3 regions of the Streptomyces auratus genome follow, and region 2 is predicted to be linked to each of the others. Evidence: riboswitches for the same ligand, from Rfam matches in the RefSeq annotation. Region 2 holds a riboswitch; each other region holds the start of a gene.
What was found. A riboswitch is a leader RNA that binds a small molecule or an ion and turns the genes downstream of it on or off. The one in region 2 is predicted to bind S-adenosylmethionine.

Region 1: it holds a riboswitch for S-adenosylmethionine, as region 2 does, so the genes downstream of both, thrC (threonine synthase) here and BKA18_RS03955 (amino acid ABC transporter permease) in region 2, are expected to answer to the same signal.
Region 3: it holds a riboswitch for S-adenosylmethionine, as region 2 does, so the genes downstream of both, BKA18_RS09455 (aminotransferase class V-fold PLP-dependent enzyme) here and BKA18_RS03955 (amino acid ABC transporter permease) in region 2, are expected to answer to the same signal.

What each region holds. Positions count from the first base shown of each region.
Region 1 covers NZ_JBNGCB010000003.1:447,427-451,977, forward strand. Annotated here, with positions in the region: gene BKA18_RS21615 (alpha,alpha-trehalose-phosphate synthase (UDP-forming)) at 1-948, opposite strand, end outside; gene BKA18_RS21620 (glucosyl-3-phosphoglycerate synthase) at 1,012-1,974, opposite strand; SAM riboswitch class I at 2,144-2,306, shown strand; gene thrC (threonine synthase) at 2,324-3,607, shown strand; gene BKA18_RS21630 (MoaD/ThiS family protein) at 3,684-3,962, shown strand; gene BKA18_RS21635 (cold-shock protein) at 4,386-4,551, shown strand, end outside.
Region 2 covers NZ_JBNGCB010000001.1:961,216-965,766, forward strand. Annotated here, with positions in the region: gene BKA18_RS03945 (ABC transporter substrate-binding protein) at 1-790, opposite strand, end outside; gene BKA18_RS03950 (amino acid ABC transporter ATP-binding protein) at 922-1,782, opposite strand; gene BKA18_RS03955 (amino acid ABC transporter permease) at 1,779-2,828, opposite strand; SAM riboswitch class IV at 3,165-3,273, opposite strand; gene BKA18_RS03960 (cysteine hydrolase family protein) at 3,902-4,549, opposite strand.
Region 3 covers NZ_JBNGCB010000001.1:2,206,908-2,211,458, reverse strand. Annotated here, with positions in the region: gene qcrB (cytochrome bc1 complex cytochrome b subunit) at 1-1,418, shown strand, start outside; gene trpD (anthranilate phosphoribosyltransferase) at 1,557-2,621, shown strand; SAM riboswitch class IV at 2,713-2,830, shown strand; gene BKA18_RS09455 (aminotransferase class V-fold PLP-dependent enzyme) at 3,001-4,380, shown strand.

The sequences.
Region 1 (4,551 bases), on a different contig from region 2:
GATGTTCTTGGAGAGTTCGGTGCGGTCCACGCGGACCACGGTCTTGCGGTCCGGCCCGCCGATCTGTGCGCGCAGCGCCGTCATCCGCTCCTCGACGTCGGGACGGTGCGCGCGCTCCCGCAGGAAATCGGCGTCGGCGCCGAGCCCGTGCACACCGATCCACGTCGTGTGCGCCTTGCGCTCCGGGACGAGCGCGACGATGCCGGGCGGCCCGTCCTCCGGCCGCACGCGCTCGCACTGCCCGCCGAGCCCGGTCTCGGCGCAGGCCAGGAAGTTCTCGGCCCACCGGTGGGTGAGGAAGTTCGCCCGGTCCGCACCGAGAATGCCCAGCGCCAGCTGCCGCTGGATGTCGTCGGGGAGTATCGCGAAGTACTCGGCGGGGGCCCACGGCGTGTGCGAGAAGTGCGCGATGCGCAGGTCGGGGCGGCGCTCACGGAGCATGCCGGGCACCAGCGCCAGGTGGTAGTCCTGGACCAGGACGGCCGCGCCGGGAGCCGCGCCGTCGGCCAGCGCGTCCGCGAAGGCCGCGTTGTACGCCTCGTACGCCGCCCACTGCGCCCGGAACTCCGCGCCGAAGACCGGTTCCAGCGGTGTCTGGTAGAGCATGTGGTGGACGAACCACAGCACGGAGTTCGCGACACCGTTGTAGGCGGCGGCGTACACCTCGGCCGGGATGTCCAGCATCCGGACACGCTGTCCACCGGTGTCGCCCGGCTCCAGCGCACCACCCGTCCGCCGTACGGCCTCCCGGTCCCCGCCGCCGAGCGCGGCACACACCCACACCGCATCGGTCTCGGGCCCGATCGCCGACAGCGCCGACACCAGCCCGCCCCCGCCCCGCTTGGCGGTGAGCGTCCCGTCCTCCCCCAGGCTGTAGGAAACCGGCCCACGATTGGACGCAACAAGAACCTCGGCACCTGCTTGCACCGCACTGCGCTCGGACACCATGTCGCGACAGTAACCCGCTACAGATCCCCGCAAACGCATGGAAGCGGCCAAGGGCGTGACCCCTCACGCCGCCCGGCGGGCCGCGTACTCCGGGATTTCGGTCATCGGGGGGCGTTCCTCGGTGTCCACGTCCGTGGTGCGCGGGATGAAGCCCTGGTCGCCGCGGTCGAACTGGGTGAGCCGGGGGCGCACCAAGTGGCCGCGGGTCAGGCGTAGTTGGGCGGTGCGGTAGATGGCGGCGGCCATCCGGCCCAGGGCCTGGCCGTCCTGGTGGCGGTGTTTGCGGACGCCGACGTCCACCTGGGCCAGGGCGTCGAGGCCGACGGTGTGCAGGGCGTCGACGAGCAGGCCGAGCTCGACGCCGTAGCCGACGGGGAAGGGGAGCCGTTCCAGGAGGGAGCGGCGGGCCGCGTACTCGCCGCCGAGGGGCTGGACGAAGCCGGCCAGCTGGGGCCAGTGGAGGTTGAGGAGCGGGCGGGCGACCAGCTCGGTGACCCGGCCGCCCTGGCCGGCGTCGATGCCGCCGGGGCCGGTCTCCAGGGGGCGGTCGTACATCGCCTTGACGAACTGGATGTCCGGGTCGGTCAGCAGCGGGCCGATGATGCCGGAGACGAAGGTGGCGGAGAATTCGCGCAGGTCGGCGTCGATGAAGCAGATGATGTCGCCGGTGGTGGCCAGGAGGGAGCGCCACAGCACCTCGCCCTTGCCGGGGAGCGCGGGCAGCCGCGACAGGATGCTGTCGCGGTGCACCACCCGGGCGCCGGCCGCCGCCGCGACCTCGGCGGTGCGGTCGGTGGAGCCGGAGTCCAGCACCACCAGCTCGTCGACCAGCCCGGTCGCGTCCGTCATCAGCGTGTCACGGATCGTGGTCACGATCGCGCCGACCGTGGCCTCCTCGTCGAGCGCGGGCAGGACGACGCTGACCGTCCGGCCCGTCTGGCGCTTGGCCTCCAGCAGCTGCTCCAGCGGGCGGTCCGCGGCGGACCAGGAACGGCCGCGCAGCCAGCGCTCCACCTCTTCCAGCACGTCTACGACTCCTCGGTCGCCGCCGGAGGGCGGCCCTTGTGATCCATCTCGCGGTTCGGACGACTATCTCAACTGTCAGTGCCGTCGGTTACAGTCTTGAACAACGCGGATGACCGTCGCATGTCGGGGTCCGTGCCACAAACGCCTGGGTTTCGGCCCAGTGCCATACCGCTCATCCAGAGGGGCAGAGGGATACGGCCCGTTGAAGCCCCGGCAACCCTCCAGCCGGTCTTGCCGCAAGGACGCTCGATTACGTCCCGCGCGCGAGGCTCCCGGCTAGGGAAGGTGCCAAATCCGTCTCGTGGCGAGATTCGTCGCGAGGAAGATGAGGAGAAAGGGCCTCGCCTCCATGGCTGTGCAAGTCACCGAAAACACCCCCACCGTCGCTCTGGGCCCCGCCGCAGCGCTGTCCTGCCGTGAGTGCGGACAGCGCTTTTCGCTCGGTCCGATCTTCGCGTGCCAGGAATGTTTCGGGCCGCTCGAAGTCGCGTACGACCTGCCGAGCGGCGACCCCGAGGGGCTGCGGAAGCAGATCGAGGCCGGGCCGGACAACATCTGGCGCTACGCCCCGCTGCTGCCCGTCCCCGCCGACGTGGCCGACAAGCCCAATCTCAACCCCGGCTTCACCAAGCTCGTCCAGGCCGACCGGCTCGCCGCCGAGCTGGGCGTCACCGGCGGGCTGTACGTCAAGGACGACTCCGGCAACCCGACGCACTCCTTCAAGGACCGCGTCGTGGCGATCGCCGTCGAGGCCGCCCGCGCCTTCGGCTTCACCACCCTCTCCTGCTCCTCCACCGGCAACCTCGCCGGTGCCGTCGGCGCCGCGGCCCGCCGCGCCGGTTTCAAGTCCTGCGTCTTCATCCCGCACGACCTGGAGGCCGGCAAGGTCGTCATGGCCGCGGTCTACGGCGGCGACCTGGTCGGCATCGAGGGCAACTACGACGACGTCAACCGCTTCTGCTCGGAGCTCATCGGCGACCCGCTGGGCGAGGGCTGGGGCTTCGTCAACGTCAACCTGCGTCCGTACTACGGCGAGGGTTCCAAGACCCTCGCGTACGAGATCTGCGAGCAGCTGGGCTGGCAGCTCCCGGACCAGCTGGTCATCCCGATCGCGTCCGGCTCGCAGCTGACGAAGATCGACAAGGGGCTCAAGGAGCTGATCGCCCTCGGCCTGGTCGAGGACAAGCCCTACAAGATCTTCGGCGCCCAGGCGGAGGGCTGCTCGCCGGTGTCCACGGCCTTCAAGGCCGGGCACGACGTCGTGCGCCCGCAGAAGCCGAAGACCATCGCCAAGTCGCTGGCGATCGGCAACCCGGCCGACGGTCCGTACGTGCTCGACATCGCGCGCCGGACCGGCGGTGCGGTGGAGGATGTCAACGACGAGCAGATCGTGGACGCGATCAAGCTGCTGGCCCGGACCGAGGGGATCTTCGCGGAGACCGCGGGCGGGGTGACCGTCGGCGTGACCAAGAAGCTGATCGAGGACGGCCTGCTCGACCCGTCCCTGACCACCGTCGTCCTCAACACCGGTGACGGCCTCAAGACCCTGGACGCGGTCGCCCCGACCTCCGGGCCCACGGCCACGATCCGCCCGGACCTGGACGCGTTCCGCGCGGCCGGCCTGGCCGGCTGAGGTCGTCGGCCCGTCCGCGGACGGGCACCGCCCCCGCCCCCGAACTCGTACTCCGCACCACCCGGAAGGCAGAACCATGAGCGTCAAGGTCCGCATCCCCACCATCCTCCGCACCTACACCGGCGGCCAGGCCGAGGTCACCGCCGAGGGCGCGACCCTGTCCGAGGTGATCGCCGACCTGGAGCGGAACCACCAGGGCATCGCGGCCCGTGTGCTGGACGACGCCGGCAAGCTGCGCCGCTTCGTGAACGTGTACGTGAACGACGACGATGTGCGCTTCGAGCAGGGTCTGGAAACGCCGACCCCGGACGGTGCGGGCGTCTCGATCATTCCGGCGGTCGCCGGCGGCTGCTGATTTGCGCCAACTCTTCTCCTGCTTGACCGGAATTGCCCCGTCCGCCAGAAAGCGGACGGGGCAATTCCATGTTGTGAAAGGAGATACTATTGGGGTGATCCCCCTCCGGATATCACCGTACGCGTGCCGAACGCATATGAGACAGCGATCAGTTGTGCTCGAAGTGTGAGCGATATTTGTCGCTTATGTGTGCTACGCCCGGCCCGACTTGCCCTGGAGAACTGGGATTTCACCTCATATTGCCGATTCTCCGGCCCCAGAATTCTCGTCCGATTGACCTGTTGCTCTGGGCATCTGTGCAGATACATTCAGCGGCGGTCGACGCGTTCCGGCGCACACCCCACGGGCCATTCGCGGGGTGAGGTCTGACCCGGGTCCGCGAAGTGCGGTCCTGCGCAAGGGCCAGTAATAGGGGAGTTAGGCATGGCTCAGGGCACCGTCAAGTGGTTCAACGCGGAGAAGGGGTACGGCTTCATCGCGGTCGACGGTGGTGCGGATGTTTTCGTCCACTACAGCGCGATCCAGATGGACGGCTACCGCACCCTTGAGGAGGGCCAGCGGGTCGAGTTCGAGATCTCGCAGGGCCAGA
Region 2 (4,551 bases):
TATTCGCCGTGTGGGTGGTGTGGTAAGCGATGCTGGGGTTGGGGCCGAAGTGGGCATCTATCTTCCCGCTGTTCAGCGCCAGGTAGACACTGTTGTTGTCCGGGTAGTACTTGACGGTGAGGTCCTTGCCCTCCTTCTTCAGCTTCGCCTTCCACTCCAGCAGGACCTTCTCCTGGTTGGTGCCCCGGCTCACCGAGACCGTCTTGCCGGCCAGGTTCTTGTAGTCGCCGTCGAAGTTCCAGGTGCTTTCCTTACGTACCTCGAACCCCAGGTTGTCCTGCCGGTAGGTGGCGAACTCGTACTTCTTCTTGCGCTCCTCGGTGTCGGTGACGTTGGAGAAGGCCGCGTCGACCTTGCCGCTGTCGATGCCGACGAACAGGTTCTCCCAGGTCGAGTTCTTCAGCTCGGGCTTGAGGCCGAGGACCGCGGCCACCAGTCGGCCGAAGTCGGGCTCGGATCCGGTGAGCGTCTTCTGGTCGTCGCCGACGAAGTTCAGCGGAACGGAGCCGGTGGGCAGGGCGCCGACGCCGACGACCAGCTTGCCCTTCTTGGCGATCGACTTGGGCAGCTTGGCGCTGATGGACTTGACCTCGGAGACCTTGAGCTCGGTCTCCTTGGCGGCACCGTTGGAAAGGGCCCCCACGGTGACCGTCCCGGACGGCTTGCTGTCGGACGTGCCGGCCGCGTCGCTGTTGCCCCCGCAGGCGGCGAGGCCGGTGACGAGGGTGGCGACGGCGGTGCCCGCGGTGAGGCCGCGGAGGAGTCTGCTGCGGAGGCTGAGGGTGCGCATGGCGGTCCTTGGTTCGGTGAACGGTTGCGGTGACGTGCTGCTTGTTCTTCGGTGACGTGTGTGGGGGGCTGCGGTGGTGTGGGGGTGCACGAGCCCGGGCGGGGCGCGGGCAGTGGGACGTACGGCGGAGGTCAGAGCACCTTGCTCAGGAAGTCCCTGGTCCGCTCGTGTTTCGGGTGGTCCAGCACCTCGGAGGGCGGGCCCTGTTCGACGATCCGGCCCTCGTCGAGGAAGACGACCTGGTCGGCGACCTCACGGGCGAAGCCGATCTCGTGGGTGACGATGATGAGAGTGGTGCCGCTGGTGGCCAGGTCCTTGATGACGGCCAGCACCTCACCGACAAGTTCGGGATCGAGCGCGGAGGTCGGTTCGTCGAAGAGGATGACCCCCGGCCGGAGGGCGAGGGCGCGGGCGATGGCCACCCGCTGCTGCTGGCCGCCGGACAGCTGCCGCGGATAGGCGCCGACCTTGTCGGCCAGGCCCACCCGGCCGAGCAGTTCGCGGGCCAGCTCCTGCGCCTCGGGCTTGGTCAGCTTCCCGGTCGCCACGGGAGCGGCGGCCACGTTGTCCAGCGCCGTCAGATGCGGGAAGAGGTTGAAGTGCTGGAAGACGAAGCCGATCCGGCTGCGCTGGCCCAGGATGACCCGTTCGCTCAGCTCCTTGAGCCTCCCCCGGCCTGCGGACGGGGGGACCCCCGCCTCGCCGCGCTCGCCGTGCCGGCGGACGCCGATCAGCTCACCGTTCACGCTGACGTACCCGACCTCGGGCTTCTCCAGGTGGTTGATCACCCGAAGCAGGGTGGATTTGCCGGACCCGGACGGCCCGAGAATCACGGTGACCTCGCCGGGCGACACGGTCAACTCGACGCCGTCCAGCACCCGGTGGGCGCCGTACCACTTGCGCACGCCGTGCACCTCGACCGCAGCAGGTCGTATCTCGGTGGTGTCGGTGATCTCAGTCAGCTCGGTGCTCTCAGCGGTCTCGGTGGTCATATCGCCGCCTCCCTTTGGGCTCGGGCCCGCAGATCACGCAGTCCCGTCCGCACCTTCTGCAATGGCGTCGGCGGAAGGGTGCGCGTCGCGCCCCGGGAGAAGTGCCGCTCGACGTAGAACTGCACGACGGAGACCCCACTCGTGAGGATCAAGTACCAGACGGTGGCGACCAGCAACAGCGGGACGATGTCACCCGGGTAGGTGCTGCCCATGCTCTGCGCGGAGCCGAAAAGATCGAGCAGCGACACGTAGAAGACGAGCGAGGTGCTCTTGATCAGATTGATCAGCAGATTGACGTAGTTCGGGGTGATGGACCGCAGAGCCTGCGGGAAGACGATCTTCGTGAACTGATAGCTCTTCGGCAGGCCGAGTGCCCATGCCGCCTCGTGCTGCCCCTGGTCGACCGCGAGGATGCCGCTCCGCACCACCTCGGACGCGTACGCCGCCTCGTTCAGACTGAGTCCGACGACCGCGACGACGACGTCGGTGGCGAGCCGGGACTCGTCGAAGGTGAAGAAGGCGGGCCCGAACGGAACCCCGAGGCTCAGTGTCTTGTACAGCGCGCTGAAGTTGTAGAGGAACAGCAGCACCACGATCAGCGGAACCGATCGGAACAGCCATGTGTAGGTCCAGCTGACCGCCCGCAGCATCGGGCTCCGGGAGAGCCTGCCCAGGGCGATCAGGATGCCGCCGAGCAGACCGAACACGGCGCTGTACGCCGTCACTTCGAGGGTGACGAGCAGACCGTCGAGGATCGTCGGACGCAGGAACCAGTACGAGAACCGGTCCCACTGATAGAAGGGGTTGGTCACCAGTCCGTGGGCGAACTGGGCGACCAGCACCAGCACGATCGCCGTGGCGATCCAGCGACCTGGTCTGCGCAGCGGCAGCACCCGCTGTGCCGCCGGTGGCCGCGGTGCGGTGTCGTCGCCGGGCCGTTCGGCCTCGGCAGGACCCACGGTACGAGGCTCGGAGGAGGGTTCGGGGGTCTCCTCGGCAGGAGGCGCTGAGGCGAGGAATGCGACAGCGCCAGGGGGTTCACTCATGGAGGGCTCCAGCGAATTCGGACACCCCGGACCGCGGACGCGGCAACGGCACGGCCGAGCCGGCAGGGCTCTGCGTGACGATGCGCGCGGGGATGCGCGGAACGGGGGCTGGGCAGGAAGGGAGCACACCGCGAGAGCGGTGGCATCAAAGATTCAGAAAACCGTCAGCCTTGGCAGCAGGCACGGCAGGCGCAGGTGCCGGTACACAGTGCGCTGCTGACGCGGAGCAGATCGACCGACCGGTTCGCGCACAGCAGCAGGCAGCCGCGACGCCGCCATGCGGCCGTCTCGAAAGCTGCGTACATTCCGTCACCGTCACTGTTCCGGCCCCATGGGGGCTCGCGCTTACCGAAGGGCTTCCGGTCCGGTCGTCACCTGGGGCACCCCACCGCGGCGCGAGGGTTGCCGGTCAGCAAGCCAGGGCTTGTCGCTGACACTCATGACCGATCTGCGGCGTAAGTTAGACAGATCTCGGACATGGTTGTCAAAGCCTGCCCGACCTGTGGGACGACAAACCGAGTCGGGGCGGACCTGGTGGGCTGCACCAACGCCTGGAAGCAGCGGGAAGAATCGCCCCGCTCGGCTACCAGGGCAGCCACCAGCGCGGTCACTCCTCCCTCCGCCAGAAGCGCACCTCGCCAGGGCCTGTGACCGCCCGGCTGCCCACAACGCCCGCGCCCTCTGATTCGAACCCCTGGGGACATCCCCGACACTCGGGGCGTGCCAAGGACATTCCGACGATTCGCGCCGCCGGCATGCGCTTCTTCTCGCTGGTGAAGGTGGACGTCCAGCGCAAGGAGGGCGCCCCAAACCCGGTGCCGATGGAAACCGAAGAGGAACCACGTCCAGCATCCGACTGGGCCGTGCCCCTGCACGTTCAGCTGTTCCCGGTCCCCTTGTGTCCTGCACACCCACCCCTCCCACGCCGAGCTGCTGATCGACATCAACGACGGCAGCGTGGAGAAGGGCCCCGCCACCAAGGGGCCGGCGCCCGCGAAGGTGGACGACAAGGGCGGTTCGGTCGCCCTCGGCTGAAGCAACGGGCGCCGCCGCCCGGTCCCCCGTCATCCAGGTCAGCGGCCGCCGCGCAGTTGTCGCCAGCCGGCCAGGACCTCCTCCGTGGTGGTGATGGTGGCGACCAGGGCGAGGGTGTTGCGGACCATCGCGGGGGTGTACTCGGCGGGCACCCCCGCGATGGCGTCCGCGGGCACCACTGCCGTGTAGCCCAGGTTGACCGCGTCGAACACGGCGTTGGGGACCGCCACGTTCGCCGACACCCCGGTGACGACGAGCGTGCGGCATCCGAGGTTGCGCAGCAGCGCGTCCACCTCGGTGCCGGCGATCGGCGAGAGGCCGTGCAGCCGGCGCACGACCAGGTCGTCCTCCGTCACGGGAATCGGATCGGCGACACGTACCGCCGTGGACCCGGCGAACTGCTGGACGGGCAGCCGCTCGGCCGCCTTGAAGAGGCGGGCGTTGTGGCTGGCGCCGCGGCCGTCGGGACGGCGTTCGGCGATCGCGTGCAGCACCTGGACGCCGGTGTCGTGGGCCGCTGCCACCAGCCGTGCGACGTTGACCAGCGCGCCCGACGTGCGGGCCGCCTCGGCCAGTTCGGGCAAAGCGCTGTCCGGGCCGACCACACCGCGCTGGCACTCGACGGTCAGCAGCACCGTCGAGGCCGGGTCCAGTGGCGCGCCGAGCCGCGCGGCGTGCGAAGGCATCG
Region 3 (4,551 bases), 1.2 Mb from region 2:
ACCCGAGCATGGCCGAGGTGACCTATCACGGTTCCTATGTGCCCATGCAGGGAATCCGGATGACGCAGGCCTTCGAGTCGACGCTGAACATCAGCTTCGACGTGCGGGGTGGTCTGCTGATCCGCCAGATCCACCACTGGGCCGCGCTGGTCTTCCTGGCCGCGATGATGGTCCACATGATGCGGGTGTTCTTCACCGGCGCCTTCCGCAAGCCGCGCGAGGTCAACTGGCTGTTCGGCTTCCTGCTGTTCGTGCTGGGCATGTTCACCGGCTTCACCGGTTACTCGCTCCCCGACGACCTGCTCTCCGGCACCGGTGTGCGGTTCATCGAGGGCGTCATCCTGGCGATGCCGCTGGTCGGTTCGTACCTGCAGTTCTTCATCTTCGGCGGGGAGTTCCCGGGGCACGACATCATCCCGCGGTTCTTCACGGTGCACGTGCTGCTGCTGCCGGGCATCATGCTCGGCCTGCTGGTGGCGCACCTGATCCTGGTCTTCTACCACAAGCACACCCAGTTCCCGGGTGCCGGCAAGACCAACAACAACGTCGTGGGCATGCCGCTGCTGCCGGTCTACATGGCCAAGGCCGGAGGCTTCTTCTTCCTGGTCTTCGGTGTGATCGCGGCGATCGCCGCGATCGCCAGCATCAACCCGGTGTGGGCCATCGGCCCGTACCGCCCCGACCAGGTGTCCACCGGCGCCCAGCCCGACTGGTACATGGGCTTCGCCGAGGGTCTGGTGCGTGTCATGCCGGGCTGGGAGTGGAACTTCTGGGGCCACACCCTCAACTTCGGCGTGCTGATCCCGATCCTGATCTTCCCGCTGGTCCTGGTCGCCATCGCGGTCTACCCGTTCGTGGAGTCCTGGGTCCGCGGCGACAAGCGCGAGCACCACATCCTGGACCGCCCGCGCAACGTCCCGACCCGTACGGGCTTCGGTGTCGCCTGGCTGATCGCGTACTTCGTGATGCTGATCGGTGGCGGCAACGACCTGTGGGCCACGCACTTCCACCTGTCGATCAACTCGATCACCTGGTTCGTCCGGATCGCGTTCTTCGTGGGGCCGGTGCTGGGCTTCATCGCCACCAAGCGGATCTGCCTGGGTCTGCAGCGGCGCGACAAGGACAAGGTGCTGCACGGCCGCGAGTCCGGCATCATCAAGCGCCTGCCGCACGGTGAGTTCATCGAGGTCCACGAGCCGCTCGAACAGGAGCAGCTGCACCTCCTCACCCAGCACGAGCAGCCCGAGCCGCTCGAACTGGGCCCGGAGGTCGACGAGAACGGCGTGCGGCGCAAGATCCCGCGTACGCAGAAGCTGCGCGCCAAGCTCTCCGAGAGCTACTACGGCGAGGACAGCGTCATCGCCAAGCCCACGGTCGAGGAGTACAAGGAGATCACCAGCGGCCACGGCCACCACTGATCACCGCGGCGCCTCGTAGCGCACCGTAGGGAGCACGCCACCCAGAGGGTCCCGTCCGGACGGACGGGGCCCTCCGGCGTGTCCGGCGGCTCGATAGGGTGAGCGACAGAAGCAGGAGACAAACCAGGAGTGTGGACCATGAGCGTTGCGACCCCCTTTGGCGGCGACAGCGTGGCGGCCCAGACCTGGCCGGGCCTCCTGAACGCCCTGCTCGACGGCCGTGACCTCACCGCGGACGACACCGCATGGGCGATGGACAAGATCATGCGGGGCGAGGCCGGCGACGCCCAGATCGCCGGGTTCGCGGTGGCGCTGCGGGCCAAGGGCGAGACCGTCGCGGAGATCTCCGGCCTCGTGCGGACGATGTACGAGCACGCCCGGCTGATCGAGGTGCCCGGGCCGAGCGTGGACATCGTCGGCACCGGCGGCGACGGAGCCAAGACCGTCAACATCTCCACGATGTCCTCGATCGTGGTGGCCGGCACCGGCGCCAAGGTCGTCAAGCACGGCAACCGCGCCGCATCCTCGGCCAGCGGCGCCTCCGACGTCCTGGAGAAGCTCGGGGTCAACCTCGATCTCACCCCGCGACGGGTCGTCGAGGTCGCCGAGGAAGCAGGGATCACCTTCTGCTTCGCGGTGAAGTTCCACCCCTCGCTGCGGCACGTCGCCAACGCCCGGGGCCAGCTCGGCATCCGCACCACCTTCAACGTGCTGGGCCCGCTGACCAACCCCGCCAAGGTCCGCGCCCAGGCGACCGGCGTCGCGGACGCCCGGATGGCGCCCATCCTGGCCGGGGTGCTCGCCGAGCGCGGCTCCTCGGCGCTGGTGTTCCGCGGCGACGACGGCCTGGACGAGCTGACCACGACCGCGACCTCGCGGGTGTGGGTCGTCCGGGACGGCACGGTGCGCGAGGAGGCCTTCGACCCGCGGGACGTGGGCATCGACCTGGTGCCGGTGGAGTCGCTGCGCGGCGCGGACGCCTCGTACAACGCGGAGGTGGCGCGCCGGCTGCTCGACGGCGAGACCGGGCCGGTACGCGAGGCGGTGCTGCTGAACGCGGCGGCGGCGCTGGTCGCCCTGGAGCCCACCGATGCCCCGCTGGCGGAGCAGATCCGGGCCGGTATCGCCACCGCCGCCGCCGCGATCGACTCCGGGGCGGCCAAGCGGGCGCTGGAGCGCTGGGTGGCGGCCAGTAACGCCTGAGCGCCCGGTCACGCAGGGTGTGACGCAAGGCCCGTTCCGTCATATGGACCGGGCCTTGCGGCGTACCGGCGGTATGGCATGATTCTGCGCAGGTCACGAGTGACAGCGACACAGGCCCCGGCCCGCTGTCCGGCAACCCTCCTTCCGTGGCGGGGTGCCCCGGGTGATGACCAGGCCGCAGGCAGCGAGGTCTGCGGCAAGCGCGGATCCCTCGCCAGGGATCCTGGTCCTCGAGGGAGAACTTCCGTGAATCAGCGAATGCGATAGGGCTCGACGGCCCCTTCTCCGCATCCCTTTTTCCTTTCCGCTGCGGTGCCCCGACGGTTCCTTCCGTACGCCCGCCCGCAGCGAATTCGCTTACCTCTTACGGGAGTTCGCCATGTCTGTTGCCGCCGTTGCCGCCGACCGTTCCGTTTGTGCCCCGCTGCCGGTTCTCGGCCGGGATGTCCGCGTCCCGCTCGTGACCGGCGGCGAGGTCGACTACGCCGCGCTGGACTACGCCGCCAGCGCCCCCGCCCTCCAGCGCGTCTGGGACGACGTCGCCGCCTACGCCCCGTACTACGGCAGCGTCCACCGCGGCGCCGGATACCTCTCCCAGCTCTCCACCGACCTCTTCGAGAACAGCCGCCGGACGATCGCGGAGTTCCTCGGCTGCCGCGCCGACGACCAGGTGGTGTTCACCCGCTCGACCACCGACTCGCTGAACCTGCTGGCCGCCGCCCTCCCGCAGGGCACCCGGGTGTTCGTCTTCGAGACCGAGCACCACGCCTCGCTGCTGCCGTGGGAACAGCGCGCGGATGTCGCCGTGACCTACCTCAACGCGCCGCGCACCCCGCGGCAGGCGGTGGACACCCTGGAGAAGGCGCTGGCCGAGCGCGAGCCCTACGGCCCCGCGCTGGTCTGCGTGACGGGCGCGTCCAACGTCACCGGTGAGCTGTGGCCGGTACGGGAACTGGCGGCCGCGGCCCACGCGCACGGCGCGCGAATCGTGCTGGACGCGGCGCAGCTCGTCCCGCACCACCCCGTGGACCTCGCCGAGCTGGACGCCGACTGGGTCGCCTTCTCCGGCCACAAGCTGTACGCGCCGTTCGGCGCCGGTGTGCTGGCCGGCCGCGCGGACTGGCTGCAGGACGCCGCACCGTACCTGGCGGGCGGCGGCGCCAGCCGCAAGGTTTCCCGCCGTACGGACGGCGGGGTGGACATCGAGTGGCACACCACCGCGGCCCGGCACGAGGCCGGCTCGCCGAACGTCATCGGCGCCTACGCCATCGCCTCCGCCTGCCAGGCACTGACCGAGGCCGGTTTCCCGGAGCTGATCGCCCGTGAGCAGGAACTGATCGACCGCGTCCGGGCGGGCCTGGCCGAGGTGCCCGAGGTCCAGGTCCTCTCGCTCTTCGGCGCCGACGCCGCACGCGTCGGCGTCCTCTCCTTCGTCGTCGAGGGCTGGAACAGCTCACACTTCGCCGCGGCCCTGTCGGCGGAGTACGGCATCGGCGTCCGCGACGGCCTGTTCTGCGCCCACCCCCTGGTACGGACCCTCCTGGGCAGCGAGCCGCAGGACCCCGGGGAGTGCGGCGCCCCGGAGGCAGCCCCCGGCGAGCGATCGCTGAACGCCATCCGCGTGAGCTTTGGCGTGGGCACGCCGGATGAGCACGTTGACCGCTTCCTCCGCGCGGTCAAGGAACTGGTGACGGACGGCGCCACCTGGAACTACCGCACTGAGGACGGCCGTTGTGTTCCCGTGCGTAGCGCGGGTTGATTCCCACGTTTTCGGCTGTCCCGCCGTGGTGGTTTTTCGCCGTTGCGCTTTGCGGCGCGCCGCACGTTGTCGGCTGGCCCGCCGTCGGGGTGTTTCGCCGTTGCGCCTGCGGCGGGCGTGGGTGGTCGGGTGCGGTGCCGCTCCTCCGGACTTCGTCCTGCGGCGCGGCCC